3 regions of the Marinobacter sp. NP-4(2019) genome follow, and region 1 is predicted to be linked to each of the others. Evidence: predicted binding sites of a transcription regulator. Region 1 holds the regulator's gene; each other region holds the start of a gene.
The links. Region 1 encodes FliA, which starts transcription of late flagellar genes. Its sites were predicted from a motif close to CTAAAGTTTNNNNNNNNNNNGCCGNTAA; they were not measured.

Region 1 (3,279 bases):
CCTGGGGTTCGATCTGGCCAATTCCCTGTCCCGCCGGCACAATGGCGGGCGCCTGGAGGAGGGCTGGAAACAGTCGCTGAAAATGCTGGCCACCGGTGTAAAAACCTCCCGTACCGAATGGCTGGATCAGGGGGGTGTCTATGCTCTGGTCGGGCCCACCGGGTCCGGCAAGACCACCACCATCGGCAAACTGGCGGCGCGCCATGTCCTCCGCCACGGTGCCGATTCCCTGGCGCTGGTGACCACTGACCGTTATCGGGTGGCTGCCCATGAGCAGTTGTTCGTGTTTGGTCGCATCCTCAATGTACCGGTCAGGGTGGTGGATGAAAGTCACTCCCTGGACGATATCCTGGATGAATTGTCCGACCGTCACCTGGTGCTGATTGATACCGCCGGTCTCACCAGCTCCGACAAGGGCTACGAGCAGCAATTGTCAGAACTGGCCCGCAGTCACCACAGGATCCGGACCCACCTGGTGGTTTCGGCGACTAGCCAGCCGCGCATCATGAAATCCGTCTGGCATTGCTATAAGATGGCTAATCTTGCGGGCTGTGTGATGACTAAAATAGATGAGGCCCTTACCCTGGGCGAGTCTTTGGGGTTTGTCATGGAGTCTGGTCTGCCCGTGGCTTATTACACGGATGGTCAGAAGATCCCCGAAGATTTGCATCATGCCGAAGCCGTACCCCTGGTTCGGCTGGCCGTGGAGCGGCTGAAAACACTCCAGCAACAACGGGCGGTGGCGGAGGGGGCCTGAATACCATCCCCGGCCATACCGGATGACGGAGTATCCGGCGTGCAACAGGCGCCGTTGAATGACAACTGAGCCTTCGGTTAAACGTGGCGAGAGACAAAACCAAGTATGAGTAAACCACATCCGGTACAGGTGATTGCAGTTTCTGGCGGAAAGGGCGGCGTTGGCAAGAGCAACGTTTCGGTCAATCTGGGGATCGCTCTGGCGCAGAAAGGGCGTCGTGTAGTGTTGCTGGATGCCGACCTGGGCCTGGCCAATATTGACGTACTGTTGGGTATTACCGCCAACCGCAACCTGTCAGATGTGCTGGCTGGCAATTGTGACCTTAGGGACATTCTGGTCGACGGTCCGGGTGGCATCAAAATCGTTCCGGCCTCTTCAGGCACCCAGCGTATGACTCAGCTCAGTGCCATGGAGCATGCCGGCCTGATCAACGCGTTTAGCGAACTCGGAGACCAGATTGATGTGCTCATCGTGGATACTGCGGCGGGCATTTCCGAATCGGTGGTCAGTTTCCTGAGGGCGTCACAGGAACTGTTGCTGGTGGTTTGTGATGAGCCCACATCCATCACCGACGCTTACGCCCTGATCAAGCTGATGAATCGCGATTATGGCACGAACCGTTTCCGTATTCTGGCCAATCAGGTACGAAATGAGCAGGAAGGCAAGCATCTGTTTGAAAAACTGACCCGGGTCACTGAGCGGTTTCTTGATGTGGCACTACAATACGTGGGGATCGTGCCCTACGATGAAGCTGTCAAGAAAGCGGTGCAGCGGCAGAAGGCGGTTCTGGAAGTTTATCCCAGGGCAAAAGCGTCACTGGCGATCAGGGCGTTGGCCGATAAAGTCGACAACTGGCCGCTACCTACATCACCCCGCGGACACCTGGAGTTTTTTGTGGAGCGGCTCGTCGAAGTCTGAATTTGATTCTGTCACCAAAAAAACAAAACCGGACGCATGACATTGGCGAAACACCTGGGAATCTATCAGAAAACCGGCGTCAAGGGCGCTTCCCGGCTCGTTGAAGAGCATGCCCCGCTGGTCAAGAAAATCGCACTGCACCTGATGGCCCGCTTGCCGGCATCGGTTCAACTGGAGGACCTTATGCAGGCCGGAATGATCGGGCTGCTCGAGGCTGCTCAGAGGTACAGTTCCACCAAGGGCGCAACCTTCGAAACCTATGCCGGTATCCGCATCCGGGGCGCCATGGTGGATGAAATCCGCAAGGGTGACTGGGTGCCCCGTTCTGTTCATCGCAATGCCCGTCGTATTTCCCAGGCCATCAAGGCTGTTGAAGACCGTGTCGGTCGTGAAGCTCAGGATCAGGAAGTCGCTGACGAGCTGGGAATGGAGCTTTCCGAGTACCATGCCAGCCTGAGTGATGCCAACAGTGGCAGACTTTTTAGCCTTGATGAGCTCAATGAATCCGGGGAGCTGCCGTTAGAAGAAGCAGAGGCCAGTGATAATCCCCTGGATGACATCACTTCCGCAGCGTTCAAGCGAAGTCTGGTGCAAGCGATTGAAGAATTGCCCGAGCGGGAGAAACTGGTGCTCAGCCTGTACTACCAGGAGGAGCTTAACCTCAAGGAAATTGGCGCTGTTCTCGGGGTGAGCGAAAGTCGTGTCAGTCAGATACACAGTCAGGCAGCACTGAGACTTCGGGGCCGTCTGACTGGCTGGCAAAAAGAGGCGGCCGGTTAACAGGCCGGAAACCCGCCAGCTCAACGTGTACTGAGGTTGGCCATCTGTAGCTTTTGGTAACCGACGCTTTACAACTGGGGCAATCCCCACACAATAAGCGGTGAAATCTCCGGCCTGCCAGGTTATTGGCAGAAAGATAAAACGTATTCCGGGTGTTACAAACTGGAGGTCCCATTGGACAAGAACATGAAAATCCTCATTGTGGACGATTTTTCCACAATGCGACGGATCATCAAGAACCTTCTGCGTGATCTGGGATTCACCAATACCGACGAAGCCGATGACGGCAACACTGCGCTGCCCATGCTGAAAAGTGGCAAGTATGACTTCCTGGTGACCGACTGGAACATGCCGGGTATGTCCGGGTTTGATCTGCTGAAGGCAGTGCGCGCCGATGAGGAGCTGAAAACCCTTCCAGTTCTCATGGTGACGGCGGAAGCAAAGCGGGATCAGATTGTTGCTGCCGCACAGGCGGGGGTGAATGGCTATGTGGTGAAGCCGTTTACCGCAGCGGTCCTCAAGGAGAAGATTGAAAAAATCTTCGAGCGAATCCAGTAACCAAAGGTCGGATGGGCTCTCATGAGCGATAGCAAAAAGAATCCGCACGGCCTTGATCCGGAGGTGACCGAAAAGCTCCGCACACAGGCTAACGAGTTGGTTGAGCACGTCAATTCCGGTAATTATGCCCGAGCGATGACCCTGATCAATGATCTCAGCGAGGTCCGGGATCAGAGCCTGTACCGGGAAGTCGGGCGGCTTACTCGCAGTCTCCACGAGGCGATCCGGAACTTCCAGATTGATCCCCGCAACGCGGAACAACAGGA
Region 2 (3,279 bases), 820 kb from region 1:
TGGTGCCCTCATAGAAACCACTGTCCACATAACTGAGAAAGTTTTCCACGGTTTTCGGCGCCACGTCTGGCCGCAGCATGATTTCAATGACTCCTTCGCTGGTTTCCATGCGCACCTGGGGCAGTGGTTGATCCACGGTGTCGCTACCCGCCAAAACCGGGAAGCTGATGGCCAGTGAGGCCAATAAAACCAGCAAGAGATGAGTAACGGAAAGTGATGGGATTACCGGTAATGTCGACTGATTCGGGTTCACCTTGTTTGCTCCGTGGACGGCGCTGGCAATCGTGCAGCGAAAGATACGAGTCAGCCGGGATATTAACAGAAATTCCGCCAGTAACGGGTATTCCCCCATGCAGATCGGGTATTGATCGTCTAACCTGTCATAAGATTGTTTAACAAAAGGTGCGGCGGGTTGGGTGGTACGGCTGCAGTATTCATGGAATGGAGGGCGTCAGTGGATATCCGTCAGGGATTTGAAGAAAAATCACGGCTTGGCCGACTGCTTGTTAATCGGGGGTATTTGTCCACCCGGCAGCTGGACGAGGGGTTGCGCTTGCAGAGGGAAACCGGGCAGCGCCTCGGGGAAGTACTGATCCAGACCGGGTGGATCACCGAACGCGAGCTTTTCAGAGTCCTGAGACAACAGGCTCGTTTCCGCAACGCTGCCGCTGTGTTTACTATGGTGACTCTGCCGCTGCAGCCCCTGGTGAGTTTTGCGGCAAGCCCGGCGGTAAGTGCTTCCCAGGCCACCTCTTCGGAGTCAGGGCCGGTAATGCAGCAGCGTAAGGGGATTTCACCCTTGAGTGATGAGGATATGGCCGGGGTCTCGGGGCAGGGGGATCAGACGCTCGCTCAACGTATTGCTGCCGTCGAGGCCATGGTTTCAGGCGGAAGTGATACCGGTGAGGAGCCGGATGTCATCGAAGGGATCAAACTGACGGCCCATATCTTTGTTCCAGTGCTGAATTTCCTGGATTCCGATCTGACGATAACCGGGGTTCACTATCGCGACGATGGTCCTCGCCACCATGTTGGTGACAATGGCAGGCTTACGCTGGCATTTCCCGAGCGAATCGAGGAGATCCGCATGGATAATATCCGTGTCAGTGGTGGGCACACGCCCCCCATTGGCAATGTCAGTATCAGTGATATCCGCTTCGATCCGGATTCACGAATGACGATCTACACCAGATGAAACGGAAGGCAGGGCTCCGGAGCCTGATCTGACCGATCAGGCACTGGCCAGAATGGTTCTCTGAGAATCGCCGGTTTGCTCGCCATGAGCGCCATAAAGTTTCTGCTGGCCGCTGGCACCGCGGAAGATATCCGTCAGGCGTGACAAACGTTTCTGCATATGACTGATGACACGACCATTATTGCGGTTAATTTCCTGGCAGAACGTCAGTCGTTCATTGGCTTGTGTCCACAGCTCCGCCAGATCGGATAACCCCGCGCTTCGAATGAAGCGGGAAGGCGCACCGCCCTCGGGACGGTATCCCATGGCAACCAGGACGTGGATTTTCTGCTTGGCGCGCGCACGAATCTGATCGAGAACCGTATTCTTCTCGGTCGTTATCGTTTGCAATGCCTGCATATCCGAAGAGGAGAGGCAGGACTTTTCCTGCTCCAGAATGTCCGCTAGCGACTCCAGTTGGCGGATATCCTGGGAAAGAAGGTCTTTCAGTTCATCGATTGCGGCCATGATTTACTCACCCGAAAATGCTTTCATCCATCTCAAGCATTTTCTGGGCCAGTTTCTCAGCGTCAATCTTGTATGAACCATCGGCCAGGGCCGCACGGATCTGCTCAATGCGGTCATCATCCATCTCTGGATAATCACCCAGCTTCTGTTCCAGCTGTTTCAGGTTCTTCGCCTGGCTGCTGAGGTTAACGTTTTCCCCCCGCGCACCCTGAGCCTGGGTTTTGGCCTGCTCTGGCGCCTGTGGCTGGGTACTTTGTGTGGAGCCAGACTTGTCGGCCGTGGTTCTGTGAGTGTTGACCTGGCCGGGGCCAATTCCATTAAAGTCAACTGACATATCGGTACCTGCTTACTCTAATAGGCTGCCCAAGGGCAGCGTTCGCGAATTTTATACTTGCTTATCGGCGGTTGATTCGAAAGCTTTAGGCTATTTTAGCTACAAAAGATTACATATCCGTCATTTGTTTCGCGGGAGGTGGCAAGATCTTGCCGCCTGCGGAAAAAGCACGCCGTACACTTGTTGTTTCGATGACTTACATTGGAATCTCTACCTGTCCCGGGGCGGTGACCAGTGCTTTAACCGTTCGGGACGAGGACAGGTTTTCAACCACTACCTGGTCACCCACGCCGGCATCGGCCATGGCCTTACCCCGTGAGTTGACAGTAAAGCTGCCCTTGCGTGCGGTAATAATAACATGATCTCCCCGGGTGACCGCCGCCGGCGCGGAGAGCAGGTCAGGGGTCATCATTGTGCCGGCATTGACGCCGCGACGCATTTCCATGCCCACCAATTGATCAATGTCAGTAATCACGCCCTTGCGGGTCGCGTTCAGCACGACCGGTTCCGCAGCGATCATGCTGGCCATGATGCGTTCGCCGCGAGCCAGGGGGCGGGCAGCCACCAACCCTTCGCCACGAATGGACACGGAGGCGTTCAGGAACATCCGCCACGGGCGCTCACCCTGGCAGGCGACCTGAAGCGTTGGATGGGTGGATTGCCAGGGGTCGCCACTGAAGCTGACTGCCAGCGGCTGCTCACAGGTTGCCAGGGCCAGCCGACTGTCCAGTCGACCGGTTTTATGTGTGACATCAAACCCTTTTTTCGCCTGTTGCTCTGCGAAAGTCTCCAGAAACGAGTCGGCAGCATGTTTGATCTGCTCGGCCGTGGTGCTTTCCGCACGGGCAAGGCCTGCGGCAGACAGTAACAGTGTGACGACAAAAATGGTGGTGCGCATACGCAGCGGTTTGTCCTATGCTGTCATTATTCAGGCGATGCCTCCTAAGCACTTCAGGATTCGGCATGCCCGCCGTTAAACCCAAACAATGAGTCAAAATACTGGCGAAGTGCCAGTTTCAATAGCTCTCAATAGTTAACCAGCAAAATGCATGCCGGCATATTGGCGGGCAGGCCCGGGAGATAAAGTCATGGCAGGAGTACTCGACAGTGTAAATCAGCGAACGCAGCTGGTAGGGCAGAATCGCCTGGAGCTCCTGTTGTTCCGCCTTCGGGGAAGGCAGATGTATGGCATTAATGTCTTCAAGGTCAAAGAGGTCCTGCAGTGCCCGAAACTGTCCTCCAT
Region 3 (3,279 bases), 370 kb from region 1:
ACAACAGTGATGACAACGGCAACGTCGATGGTGGAAACGGTAGTTCTGATGGCGCTCAAAGCGAAACAGAACTCGGTTTCAAGGCTGTTGCCGTCTCTGATGCGAACCAGGTAATTGTGCCTGAGGGCTATACCGCACAGCCTTTTGTTCCCTGGGGAACGCCTTTGACCGGTGATTATCCGGACTATCGCGCGGATGGAACCAACACCGGGGCTGACCAGGAAAATCAAGTGGGCATGCACCACGATGGCATGCACTTTTTCCCCATCGACCAGAAAGCTGGCGGCAACAGCTCTACGGAAGGTCTGCTGGTGATGAACCATGAATACATCAACCAGTCTGCGCTGCATCCATCCGGTGCCACCACGAACGGAGACGGTACCCGGCCTGCGGATGAGGTCCGCAAGGAAGTGGCTGCCCACGGCATCTCCGTTATCCATATCAAGCGATCCACGGATGGTGAGTGGGACGTGGTCCATGGCAGTCCGTTCAACCGTAGGGTCACCGGTGGCACACCAATGGATCTCCGCGGGCCACTGCGTGGTTATGAAAAGCTGGTCACCAAATACAGTCCAACGGCCACTGAAACCCGGGGCACACTTAACAATTGTGCGATGGGCCCCACTCCCTGGGGAACCTACCTGGCGGCTGAAGAGAACTGGCACGGCTACTTCGCCAACAGCGACGCCACCCAGCCCCGCGAGCAGGTACGGCATGGAGTGGGTTCAGCTTCTCGCTATGACTGGGAGCTGGCCGACAGTGCAGAGGATCGGTACCTGCGGTTTGATGTTTCTGTAAAGGAGGCATCCGCCGACCTGGATTACCGGAACGAAGCCAATACCTATGGCTTCATGGTGGAGATTGATCCGTTCACGCCGGAGAGTAAGCCACAAAAGCGGACTGCCCTGGGGCGTTTTGGGCATGAAGGCGTCATCTTTGCTCCCGCGAAAGAGGGAGAACCGGTGGTTTGCTATTCCGGTGATGATTCCCGTTTCGAATACATCTACAAGTTTGTTTCCGCGCAGCCATACCACGCAGCAACCGCCGGCGGTTACCTGCTGGACGAAGGCACGCTGTATGTGGCGCGCTTCAACGAAGATGGTTCCGGGGATTGGTTGCCACTCTCACTGGACGATGAAGAATTCTCCGCGAAGGTGGCAGCAGCCGTGGGCACCAACGTCGGGGATATTGCCTTTGATGGCTTCGACAGTCAGCAGGATGTTCTGCTCAATACCCGCCTGGCCGCGGACATCGCGGGTGCAACCACAATGGATCGTCCGGAGTGGGGCGCGGTGGACCCGAGAACAGGCGAAGTCTATTTCACCCTGACCAACAACAGTAACCGGGGCAAGGACGGATATGACGACGTCAACGCCGCGAATCCGGTGGTTGAGAACCGCACAGGCCACATCATTCGCTGGATGGAAGCGGGCAATGACCATGCCGCCACGGCGTTTGAGTGGGATATTTTCGTGTTTGCCGGCGAGCAGGGCACCGAAACAGTCGTGGACGGCGAAGCCATTGTGACCCTCGACGATTCCAACCTGTTCAACAGTCCGGATGGTCTCTGGTTCGATTACAACGGTCGTCTGTGGATCCAGACCGATGGGAGCTGGAGTGAGCCGTACCTCAACAACATGATGCTGGCCGCCGATCCGCGGACACGGGATATTCGCCGGTTTTTCGTTGGCCCGTATGGATGTGAGGTTACGGGTGTTGTCACAACCCCGGATGGCAAGACCATGTTTGTCAACATCCAGCATCCACAGGGTAACTGGCCTAATGCCGATGAATCCCGGCCCCGGGATGCAACGGTTATTGTGACCAGGGATGATGGTGGTGTTGTTGGTGCCTGAGTCTATATCCCCCTAGGCTAACCATCACGCCAGACAGCAAACGCGGGCTGCTCAGATAATGAGTGGCCCGCTTTCGTTTTGCTGCTTTAGTTCCAGTTCCCCCTGCCGTTACACGATAACAAATCAACTAAAGTATGAGATCTTCACTCACCTCACTTCAGTAAGCTTCAGAATGGCCTTCAATAACAATACTGATTCAGACAACTCATCATCGAGGTTGGCATGGCACTACTTTCGCGACCTGTGGTCTTTATGGGAGCAATCCTGGCGGTTGCAATCGGGGGCGCTGGCATACTGGTGGCATCTGTGACCGGTCTGGACGCGCCTTCACTGCTCATAGGGATCATTGTTGGCCTGGTGGCCGCTTCCGTCTATTTTGTCCTGCGTGTCCTGGAGCCGGTTGAGCGGGGGCTGAAAGAACTTAACTCTGGTCAGTTGTCTGAGGGGAATCCCCTCAGTGATCAGTGTGGCCGTCTGGTATCGGATGCCAGGGTGGGGCGGGCGCTGGTTGAAACCCTCTCCGGGAGTGCCGATAAAAACGCCATTTCCGCTGCCCAGGTGTCATACGCTGCGGACCAGCTCAAACTTCGGCTGGACCGCCAGGTGGAAGAAACCGCCCAAATGGCAGACTATACCGGCCAGATCACTGAAACCGTCCGGGAGTCATCCCGTCAGGCAACCGATGCTGCGACCATGGCTCAACAGGCAAGTCAGATCAGTGCCGAGGGCCGTCAGGCTTTGACTGGCGCTATTGAAAGCGTGCGGGTCGTGCATCAGCAGTCCGGCGAGAATCTCAGGTTGATTCAGGAGCTGAATGAGAAATCCAACAAGATTCAGGGTGTCACAACCACCATTCAGGGGATCGCCGAACAGACCAATCTGCTGGCCTTGAATGCCGCCATTGAGGCGGCAAGGGCGGGCGACCAGGGGCGCGGTTTTGCCGTGGTGGCGGACGAGGTGCGGCAACTGGCCGGTCGGACGGCCCAGGCCACTGGCGAGGTGGCTGAGACCCTGCAGGATATTCGTAACGACACCACGCTGATTGTTACCCGTATTGAGGACCTGGCCCGAAGTGTGGAGGAAGGCCTGATCTCAGTTGAAAACGTGGGTGAGCAGCTGGATCAGATTCGCGATCAGTCCGATCACCTGCAGCAGCAAGTGGCCCGCATTGCGGAAAATGACCAGAATAACGAGCAGAGCCTTGAGCGGGTATTCATGGCTATCGGCACGGTTCGTGACCAGATTTCCGAAAGCGACGGTAGTGTGAAGTCCCTAGCTGAGCAGGCTGCAACGTTGATGGAGCTGGCCGAGAAAGCAAATGCCGCTTTCGCCCTCAACAGCGATGCCAGCTATCACCGTTTCTTCTACCAGCAGGCAAGGGAAGGGGCGGACAGAATCGGTCAGCTGTTTGAGCAGGCTATTC

Region 2: a site for FliA is predicted at 2,098-2,125, ahead of flgM (flagellar biosynthesis anti-sigma factor FlgM). Genes of this name have one in related genera too.
Region 3: a site for FliA is predicted at 1,941-1,968, ahead of EHN06_RS14765 (methyl-accepting chemotaxis protein). Genes of this name have one in related genera too.

What each region holds. Positions count from the first base shown of each region.
Region 1 covers NZ_CP034142.1:2,891,394-2,894,672, reverse strand. The annotation lists gene flhF (flagellar biosynthesis protein FlhF) at 1-757, shown strand, start outside; gene EHN06_RS13175 (MinD/ParA family protein) at 863-1,675, shown strand; gene EHN06_RS13170 (RNA polymerase sigma factor FliA) at 1,712-2,455, shown strand; gene cheY (chemotaxis response regulator CheY) at 2,630-3,013, shown strand; gene EHN06_RS13160 (protein phosphatase CheZ) at 3,035-3,279, shown strand, end outside.
Region 2 covers NZ_CP034142.1:2,067,861-2,071,139, forward strand. The annotation lists gene EHN06_RS09475 (peptidylprolyl isomerase) at 1-253, opposite strand, end outside; gene EHN06_RS09480 (pilus assembly protein PilB) at 455-1,195, shown strand; gene EHN06_RS09485 (flagella synthesis protein FlgN) at 1,232-1,702, opposite strand; gene flgM (flagellar biosynthesis anti-sigma factor FlgM) at 1,710-2,036, opposite strand; gene flgA (flagellar basal body P-ring formation chaperone FlgA) at 2,233-2,934, opposite strand; gene EHN06_RS09500 (chemotaxis protein CheV) at 3,125-3,279, shown strand, end outside.
Region 3 covers NZ_CP034142.1:3,256,424-3,259,702, reverse strand. The annotation lists gene EHN06_RS14770 (PhoX family protein) at 1-1,856, shown strand, start outside; gene EHN06_RS14765 (methyl-accepting chemotaxis protein) at 2,079-3,279, shown strand, end outside.